One region of the Paraburkholderia sp. BL17N1 genome, then DNA from elsewhere that is predicted to be linked to it. Evidence: riboswitches for the same ligand, from Rfam matches in the RefSeq annotation. Region 1 holds a riboswitch; the other holds the start of a gene.
What was found. Region 1 has a riboswitch for thiamine pyrophosphate ahead of B0G82_RS07840 (FAD-dependent oxidoreductase). Riboswitches for the same ligand answer to the same signal wherever they lie in the genome.
Positions count from the first base shown of each region.

Region 2: it holds a riboswitch for thiamine pyrophosphate, as region 1 does, so the genes downstream of both, thiC (phosphomethylpyrimidine synthase ThiC) here and B0G82_RS07840 (FAD-dependent oxidoreductase) in region 1, are expected to answer to the same signal.

Region 1 covers NZ_RBIW01000001.1:1,766,863-1,771,877, forward strand. Annotated here, with positions in the region: gene B0G82_RS07830 (SDR family oxidoreductase) at 1-724, opposite strand, end outside; gene B0G82_RS07835 (ABC transporter ATP-binding protein/permease) at 721-2,472, opposite strand; TPP riboswitch at 2,865-2,988, shown strand; gene B0G82_RS07840 (FAD-dependent oxidoreductase) at 3,205-4,335, shown strand; gene thiS (sulfur carrier protein ThiS) at 4,417-4,614, shown strand; gene B0G82_RS07850 (thiazole synthase) at 4,671-5,015, shown strand, end outside.
Region 2 covers NZ_RBIW01000001.1:2,752,428-2,757,442, reverse strand. Annotated here, with positions in the region: gene B0G82_RS12470 (pentapeptide MXKDX repeat protein) at 1-72, opposite strand, end outside; gene B0G82_RS12465 (molybdopterin-dependent oxidoreductase) at 190-981, opposite strand; gene B0G82_RS12460 (cytochrome b/b6 domain-containing protein) at 1,022-1,663, opposite strand; gene B0G82_RS12455 (DUF1223 domain-containing protein) at 1,694-2,539, opposite strand; gene B0G82_RS12450 (GreA/GreB family elongation factor) at 2,990-3,400, shown strand; TPP riboswitch at 3,554-3,672, shown strand; gene thiC (phosphomethylpyrimidine synthase ThiC) at 3,863-5,015, shown strand, end outside.

The DNA.
Region 1 (5,015 bases):
CGGCGACATCCGCGGGTTCGGCGACATGCCCGAGCGGCGTCGCCTCTGCGGCGCGAGTCCATACCGATGCATTATCGGCACTCGGCCCGCGATCTTTACGGGTATAGCCGGGCGCCACGCAATTGACCGTCACGCCATGCGGTGCAAGCTCGGCGGCCGCGGTTTTCGCCAGCGACTCGAGCGCCGCTTTCGCAGCAGCCGTCGCGGCAAACGGCGTGTCCGCGCGATAGCGATGCGCGACGAACGAACTGAGCGCGACCACGCGGCCGCGCTTAGAGGTTTCCAACGCGGGCGTCGCGCGTCTGACGAGCGCCGCGAACGCCGCCGGCATCGCCGCGAAGGCTGCGCTCAGCGCGTCGGGATCGAGCGCATTCAGCGTTTGGCGCTGCGCGTGTCCTGCGTTGGCGACCAGTTGATCGAGTGCGCCGAAGCTCGCCAGCGTTTGATGAATCACATGTTCCGCCGCGCCGCGTTCGGCGAGATCGCCGAACACCGTCGCGCAGCGCGCACCGTTCGCGCTGCAATCGGCGGCGACTTGCGCGAGCCGTTCACGCGCTTCCTGATCCGCGCCGCGTGCGTGCAACATCAAGGCCGAGCGCGGCGCGGCGATGCGTCTGGCCAATGCCGCGCCGATGCCGGAGCCCGCGCCGGTGATCAGCACGACGCGCTCGAAGCCGGCGCTGCCCGCGTCGTTCAGGTCGCTGACGCGGCTCATAGTGGTCATGCCGCGACCGCTTCGCCCGAGCGCTCGACGTCGAGCGTCTCGTCATGGAACGCAGCCAGCGACTCGCGATGCGCGACGCTGACAATCGCCGCCTTCGGCAGCCGCTCGGTGAACAGGCGATACAGACGCGCTTCGTTTTCCGCGTCGAGCGCGCTAGTGGCTTCGTCGAGGAACAGATAGTCCGGCTTGTGCAGCAGCACGCGAGCGGCGGCGAGGCGCTGTTGCTCGCCCGGCGACAGAATACGGGTCCAGTGTCCCGTTTCCTGCAAACGGTCCGCGTATTCCGACAGATGACAGACGACGAGCGCTTCGCGGCATTCGTCGTCCGTGTAGGTGTCGGCGGCGGACGGATAGGCGAGCGCCGCTTTGAGCGTGCCGATCGGCATGTAGCTGACCTGCGGAATGAACATCATGCGCGCGTTGACCGGGGCGTCGATCGAACCATCGCCGAACGGCCACAAGCCGGCGAGCGCGCGCATCAGCGTGCTCTTGCCCGAGCCCGACGGGCCGCGCACCAGCCAGCGCGAGCCCGGCTGAATCGCGACATCGCGAATGCGCGACAACGGATTGCCGTTGGGCAGGGCGAGCTTGAGGCCGTCGGTGGAGAGCTTGTCCTCGTCGACGAAATGCAGATTGATGCCGCCATGCGCGGTAGCCGGCGAGACCGATTCCTTCAAACGCGGCGCGTGCACCACGCGCTTGAATTCACGCAACCGGTTCACGGTAGCGCGCCATTCGACCAAAGTGCCGTAACTGTTGATGAACCACGAAAACGAATCGCTGACCGTGCCGAAGGCGCTGGAGATCTGCATCAGCACGCCGAATGTGAAGGCGCCGGCGAAGTAGCGCGGTGCGGCGACCACCAGCGGGAAGATGATCGCGATCTGGCCGTAGAAGCTCAGCACGAAGGTGAGCCGCTTGGTGTACTTCATCACCTGCCACCAGTTGTCGCGGATACGGCCGAACAGCGAATGCGCGTTCTTCTTCTCGGTCTCCATGCCGTTATAGAAGGCGATCTGTTCGGCGTTTTCACGCAGACGGATCAGGCCGAAACGGAAATCCGCCTCGACTTTCTGCGCCTGATAGTTGATCGGCACGAGCGGATGGCCGACCTTCTGGATGATCAGCGAACCGACCACGGCGTAGAGCGCAGCGGCCCACACCATGTAGCCGGGAATCTCAATCGGCATGCCGCCGAGCGAAATGGTCAGCGCGCCGGCTAGCGACCACAGGATCGTGATGAACGACACCAGCGTGACGACGGTGGACAGCAGGTCGAGCGTCAGCGAGAGCGTGCTGGTGGCGAACGACTGGAGGTCGTCGCTGATCCGCTGGTCGGGGTTGTCGGCGAGGCGGTCGCGCTCGATCCGGTAGAAGGCGCTGTCGTTCAGCCACTCGTTCAGGTAGCGCGTGGTCAGCCACTGGCGCCAGCGGAAGCCGAGCATCTGGCGTAGGTAACGGCCGTACACCGCGAGAATGATGAAGCCGAACGCGAGCCCCGAGAACACCATCAGCAGGTGCGGGAAGTCGTGCACGTTCTTGGTTTGCAGCGCGTTGTAGAAGTCGGCGCTCCAGCGGTTCAGCCGTACGTTGATCCACACCACGAGCAGATTCATCACGATGATCGCGATGAGCAGGCCCCAGGCCGTTTTTCGTTCTTCGGAAACCCAGTAAGGTTTGATCAGGCTCCAGGCGGAGACTTTTTCGTCCGGCGGCAGCACGGGGCTGGCAGAGGTATTCGGTGTCATGAGCATCCTGAAGTAGTGCTGGCCCATCGGGGTGGCCCATTGGGGCTGACCCCGTTCGGGCAGCTCGTCTGCGGGCTGCCCTGCGGCGGGTTTGCGGTACATGCCCGGGCGTCGTGCTCGACGAACGCACGCCTGAGTGAGCGTCAGATTCTGGCGTGAAGCCCTTAAGCGAAAATTAATTTGCGCCGCGAGGCCCCGCGCCGCTGCAGTTGCGAACACGGCGGGACGGCGTGCCGCCCGCGCCGCGTCCGTGCGGCGTCCTGTGCTGGCATTGTGCCAGAGCGCCGCCTTCGGCCGCATTGATAACGTGAAAGATGGTGTCGGATCAAATCGCGCGCGACGCGGCCAGCCGCTGGTTTGCGGGCGCCGCGCCTTTTATGGTCTAATGACCTTCGACGAAACAGGGGTGCTTCGCGCACAGGCGGCATGATTTTCATGGCGCGGCGGCGAGGCTGAGAGACACCCTTTGCACCCGATCCGGGTAATACCGGCGCGGGAAGTTTCCGGAAGCAGCCAGTCTTCCATTCCCCGCCGGGCAGCGTCCGTCATTGGATCGCGCATTGCCTGGCCGGCCTCACCCGCCGGTTTCGTCCTGGGTACGAGCGCTTTGTTGCCGTACGGAAAGGACTCGATGACCGCCTATTCTTCAGATATGTGTTTTGCTCTTCGTCACGCCGCCGTCGGCGCGCGGTGCTTCAGCTTTGCTTGCCGTCCTGAAACGGAGTGTGCGCGATGACGCGTTCTGCACAACCCGATTTCGCCGTGCTCGGCGGTGGCCTGTGCGGGCGGCTGGTGGCGTGGCGGCTCGCCGGTCAGGGGCATCGCGTGGCGCTCTATGAACGTGGCGATGCCGCCGGCACGCAATCGGCCGCGTGGGTCGCCGCGGCGATGCTGGCACCGCTCGCGGAAGCCGCCAGCGCCGAACTGCTGATCACCCGTCTCGGCGCGAGTTCGCTCGACACCTGGCCGCAAGTGCTGGCCGAACTTCCTGAGCCGGTGTTCTTTCAGCGCAACGGCACGCTGGTCGTCTGGCATCACGCCGACCGCACCGAAGCGCCGCTATTCGAACGCCGGGTGCGCTCGAACGCTCCGGATGAATTGCTGGACGGCGGCTTCGTCACCCTGGCGGGCGCGCAGCTCGGCGCCGCCGAGCCTGCTTTGGCGGGCCGTTTCAACCAGGGCTGGCTGCTGCCGCGTGAAGGCCAGCTGGACAACCGTCAGGTGCTGACCGCGCTGGCTGCGGGCCTCGCGCAACGCGGCGTCGACACGCACTGGAATACGCCGGTCGACGAGCGTGCGCTGCCGCCCGCGCGTATCACAATCGATTGCCGCGGCCTCGGCGCGAAGTCCGTGCTGCCTACGCTGCGCGGCATTCGTGGCGAAGTCGCGCGCGTGCATGCGCCCGGTATCAAGCTGACGCGGCCGGTGCGGCTGCTGCATCCACGCTATCCGCTCTACATTGCGCCGAAGCAGGACGATCTCTACGTGATCGGCGCGACCGAAGTGGAAGGCGAGGACATGTCGCCGGTCAGCGTGCGCTCCGCGCTCGAACTGCTGAGCGCGGCGTTTTCCGTGCATCCCGGCTTCGGCGAGGCACGCATCCTCGAACTGAATTCGCAGTGCCGCCCAACTCTGCCGGACCACCGTCCGGCGTTGCTGTGGGACGGCGCGCAGACACTGCGCGTGAACGGCCTGTACCGGCACGGCTACATGATCGTGCCCGAAGTCGCCGACGAAGCCGTGCGCTTCGCCGCGGCGCTGCTCGACGGCCGCATCGGCGACGCCGATGCCTTCGCCGACTGGCAGCGCGACGCGCGCTGGAGCGAGCTTTTTCAACTGGACTCCGCGCGGGAGCCGGCATGAGCGTTGCGCGACCCGTCATGACTCAGACGAGCGCTGCCCGCCACGCCGCTTTCGCCATCGACTGAAACGTATTCGAACACCATGGACATTCATATCAATCAGAAGCCGTTGTCGCTGCCCGAGGGCGCGACTGTCGCGGACGCGCTGACCGCGTTCGGCGCGCGTCCGCCGTTTGCGGTCGCCTTGAACGGCGACTTCGTGGCGCGCACCCAGCACGCGGCGCGCGCGCTGCAAGCGGGCGACAGGCTCGATGTCGTGCAACCCGTGGCTGGCGGCTGAACGACCGCCATGCATTGCCTGAAACGCCGGATTGCCGGAGACAAAAGATTATGCAAATGACTTCCCCAAATACCGCCGACGCGCTCACGCTCTACGGCCAGACTTTCGCGAGCCGCGTGCTGCTTGGCACCTCGCGTTATCCGTCGCTGCAATCGCTATCCGATTCGATCGATGCCGCGCGGCCCGGCATGGTGACTGTCGCGCTGCGCCGGCAAATGAACGAAGGCGGCGCGGAAGCCGGCTTCTTCGATCTGCTGAAGCGCCACGGCGTACCGCTACTGCCGAACACGGCCGGCTGCCTGACCGTCGGCGAGGCGGTGACGACCGCGCATATGGCGCGCGAAATCTTCGAAACCGAGTGGATCAAGCTCGAACTGATCGGCGACGATTACACGCTGCAG
Region 2 (5,015 bases), 990 kb from region 1:
TGCCTGGGCGAACGCGGCGCCGCCGCTGGTGAGGAGAGCGACGGCCAGTGCTGCGAGTGCGAACTTTTTCATGGGATGACTCCTTGGTTATGGACAAATCAAATCCGGCCAGAGCACCAGCCGGTGTATTTCCGAAGCTTCTGCCGTCCGGGGTCGCGCCGCCGCCTCAGCGGCGCCGACCCGCGCGCGTCAGGAGCCTCCGAACCAGTTGTAGCCCTGGTCGACCCAATAGCCGCCGGGATACGTGTTGGTGACGAACATCTCGACGATGTGCTTCGGGTTCTTGTAGCCGAGCTTGGTCGGCATGCGCAGTTTCATCGGGAAGCCGTATTTCGCGGGCAGGCGCTCGCCGTCGTACGAGAACGTGAGCAGCGTTTGCGGATGCAGCGCGGTCGGCATGTCGATGCTTTCGTAGTAGTCGTCCGCGCATCTGAAGCCGACGTACTTCGCGCTCGTGTCCGCGCCGATGCGCCGCAGAAAGTCGCTGAACGGCGTGCCGCCCCAGCGGCCGATCGCGCTCCACCCTTCCACGCAGATATGCCGCGTGATCTGCTCGGCATGCGGCAGCGCGTACAGTTCGGGCAAGGACCAGACGCGCTGACCGGTGACGAGCCCGCTGATCTGCAGCTTGTAGTCGGCGCCGTTCACCTCGGGCACGTCGTCGATGCCGTAGAACGCGTTGAACGGAAACGGCCGCGTGATCTGCGCTTCGGTGTAGGTCGGCGCGAGTTGCTTCGGATCGAACAGCGCGGCTTGCGCCCGGTCGTTCAGGCGCGAGACGGCGGTGAGAAATTTGTTGACCGAGTCGTCGTCGGTGAGCGAGCAGCCGGTCAGCATCGACAGGCCGCCGAGCGTCAGAAGGCGTTTGCCGAACAGACGCCGCGACGGCATCGCGAGTTCGCGGCGGGCGTCGATCAGAATCGATTCGCGATCGAGCTTCTGGCCGGCAGAACGAGTGGAGTTTCGAGCGGGTGTGTTCATGATTCGGTATCCGTAACGTTCGCTTTAGCGGATGAACGGCTCAGCGTCCGCGCAACATGGCGAGCAGCGAGCGCGGCACGAGCGCCACCATCGCGAGATGCACGGCGATGAACGCGGCCATCAGCGACATCGCGCAGAAGTGGACGATGCGCGCGTTGTCGTAGCCGCCCATCAGTTCGCGCAGAAGCGGAAACTGCACCGACTTCCAGATCGCGAGGCCCGAGAGCACCAGCACGATCAGATCGCAGACCACGAACAGGTACGCGAATTTCTGCACCGCGTTATAGACGCGCAAGTCAGCGTGCGAGAGCTTGCCGGTCAGCGCGGCGACGAAGTCGTGCAGCACGGCGCGCGGCGACACCGGCAGGAACTTGCGCACGAAGCGCCCGCTCGCGAGGTTCAATGCGAGATACAGCAGGCCGTTGAAAACCAGCAGCCACATCGCCGCGAAATGCCATTGCAGCGCGCCGCCGAGCCAGCCGCCGAGCGTGATGGCGGGCGGAAAATGGAACGCCGGGAAGATCGGCGAGGCGTCGTAGATGCGCCAGCCCGACAACATCATCACGATGGCGGCGAGCGCATTGAGCCAATGCGTGAGACGCACCCACAGCGGATGGATCGCACCGCTTTTTTGCGGCTCGGTGGACGGCACAGTGTCGCGAAGTGCATGATGGGTTGCCATGAAACTCTCCTCTGAGCGCGGACGCGGCGATCAATGGCACGCGGCCAGTTCGGCCACTTGCAGAACATCGCCGGTCGCCTCGTTTTCGACGAAGGCGACCACGCCGAAGCGGTCGGCGGGCGCGTTGACGTTGGCATCCGCGGTTGCGTCCTGGATGCGGATATCGCGGCGAATCTGTGCGTTGCCCGCGACGAGCGGCACCGGGCCGATCCATTGCCGCACAACGCGTTCGTGATGCAAGGTGACGCCGCTGTTTTCGCCGGCGCCGACTTGCGAGCTGAGCGAGTTCTCATAGACAGCGAGGTAGGCGTCCAGCTGGCCCGCTGTGTCCGCCGACTTGCTGGTGAATTGCGCCGTGACGTTGAACGCACCCGGCGTCTGCTGTTGCTTGAGTTCGAGCGCGACGTTCGCTTGCGCCGGCTCGCCGACGACTTTGCCGATGCTGCTCTCGAAACTGTCGCGTCGCGACCAGCTACGCAGTTCGCGTCCCGAGACGAAAATCTCCGGCGTGTAGATGGTGTGACCGCCGCCGAGATCGGTGAGCGCCTGCTGACGTTCGGTGAAACGATGTTGCGAGAAGCGGTCAGTCCAGCCGAGACTATTCCAATAGTCCACGTGCAGCGCCAACGGCACGATGCTTTGCGTCGCGCCGCTGTTTTTCCATTGGCTCAGCCAGTTGTCGGCGGGCGGGCAGCTATTGCAGCCTTCGCTGCTGTACAGCTCGACCAGCGCCACGCGATGCGCCGGGCTATGCGCGCTGCAGACGGCGCTGGCCGCGTCCGCGAGGCCGCTGGCCAGCAGCGTGGTCAGCGCGATAGCGAGCGCGACGCTTCGAGTGAAACGCCGATGGTCTCGGCGGAGTCCGGCGGTTTGCATGACATGCTCCAATCAGGATCTGCACGTTTGTCGGACCACACGGCGGGTTATGACAGCGCGTTTGCAATTTTTCCCAGCTTTTTTCCTGAAGCGCGAACACGTCCGGCGATGCACGACTCGCGTGCTAACATTGCCCTTTCGATCGCGCGCATTCAGTAAGACGAATGGCGGCGCCCTCTTCACTCTCTTTCGCTGCCTGCCGACTACCTCGATGCGCTTTCCGACTTCCCGTGCCTTCTTCCGTTTGCGCCCCCGCCGCGCAACCGGCTGCGCGCGCGCGGAACTCATGCCGCGCCACGCCGGCGAGCCGTCCCGAACGCTCCCGCTCCACGCCGCCCGGCGCTCGATCTAACGCTGCCCGCTCCATTGCCTGAGCCGCGTTGTCGGGCTCCGGGCCGATCTCATCCGCACGCTGTTCCCTCAAATGCAGATCGAATTGGAGTACCCGTCGTGAAAAAGACGAAAACCTGTTACCTCACCGAACTCGACGTCGCCCGTCTCGAGAAACACGCCGCCAGGCCAGGCGCGGACGCGCGTTTGCAAGACATGCTCGACGACGTGCTGGAACGCGCGGTGATTGTCGATTCGCGCGAGATACCTGCCAACGTCGTCACGATGAACTCACAAGCCACGCTGGTCGACGAAACCAGCGGCGAGCAGATGACCTGGACCGTGGTCTATCCGCCCAATGCGGACTTCGCGCACGGCCGCCTGAACGTGTTCTCGCCCGCCGGCATTGCCTTGCTCGGCGCCAAACGCGGCGAGCGCATCCGCTTCACGCCGCCAAGCGGTACTGAGAAAGTGCTGAAGCTGGAAAAGATCCTGTTTCAGCCAGAAGCCGCCGACGATTTCACGCTGTAAGCAACGCCCCGCGCGCCACGCGAAACTTTTTGCCGCGGCATCTGCGGCCGCCCCGTCGATCCGCAACAAGCGCGTAGCGGCCCGCTGTTATTTCCATCATCCGACTTTTCAAGATGGGTTGCCAAGCAGCGGGCGCCCGGTGTATCGTGTGCGCTGCTAACGCGGGGGTCCTGCGTCGCACGGAGGTTGGAGGTCCGTGCCGCGTGGGTGAGAAATACCCTTTGAACCTGATCTGGATAATGCCAGCGCAGGGAAGCGTACGGATTTCGCAGCCAAGCTTTATTGGCTCATCTCTCGCGAATTCCGACTACTTCCGTCTCGTCTCCTGCTTAGCCGCCCCACTCAACGCCATGCTCTGCATGGGACCAGAGTAAGGCGCTAAAGCGCCAACTCTGGTCGACTGCTCTGCATGGGACCGGAGTAAGCGCTAAAGCGCCAACTCCGGTCGACACAGGAGATACGATGAACGCCAATCCGAAGTTCCTTTCCGCCGACGCTCACGTCGACGAAGCCGCTGTCGCGCCGTTGCCGAATTCCCGCAAGGTCTACGTGACCGGCTCGCGTGCCGACATCCGCGTGCCGATGCGCGAAATCTCGCAGGCCGACACCCCCGACAGCTTCGGTGGCGAAAAGAATCCGCCGGTCTATGTCTACGACACGTCGGGCCCTTACTCCGATCCGGAAGCCAAGATCGACATCCGCGCGGGTCTGCCCGCACTGCGCCAGGCCTGGATCGAAGAACGCGGCGACACCGAAGCGCTGACGGGTCTGTCGAGCGACTTCAGCCGCGAGCGCGCCGCCGACACGGCCACCGCCGATCTGCGCTTCAAGGGCCTGCATCGCACGCCGCGCCGCGCGATCGCCGGCAAAAACGTCTCGCAGATGCATTACGCCCGCAAAGGCATCATCACGCCGGAAATGGAATACATCGCGATTCGCGAGAACCAGCGCCGCGCCGAGTATCTGGAGAGCCTCAAGACAAGCGGGCCGAACGGTGAAAAGCTCGCGGCGATGATGGGCCGCCAGCATCCGGGCCAGGCGTTCGGCGCCAGCGCGTTCGGCCCGAACGGTCTCACGGCGATCACGCCGGAATTCGTGCGCGAAGAAGTCGCACGCGGCCGCGCGATCATCCCGAATAACATCAATCACCCGGAAAGCGAGCCGATGATCATCGGCCGCAACTTCCTCGTGAAGGTGAATGCGAACATCGGCAACTCGGCGGTGACGTCCTCCATCGGCGAGGAAGTCGACAAGATGACGTGGGCGATCCGCTGGGGCGGCGACACGGTGATGGATCTCTCCACCGGCAAGCATATCCATGAAACGCGCGAGTGGATCATCCGCAATTCGCCGGTGCCGATCGGCACGGTGCCGATTTACCAGGCACTGGAAAAGGTCAACGGCAAGGCCGAAGACCTGACGTGGGAAATCTTCCGCGACACGCTGATCGAACAGGCCGAGCAAGGCGTCGATTACTTCACGATTCACGCGGGCGTGCGTCTGCAATACGTGCCGCTGACGGCCAAGCGTATGACGGGCATCGTCTCGCGCGGCGGCTCCATCATGGCGAAGTGGTGCCTCGCGCATCACAAGGAAAGCTTCCTGTACGAGCATT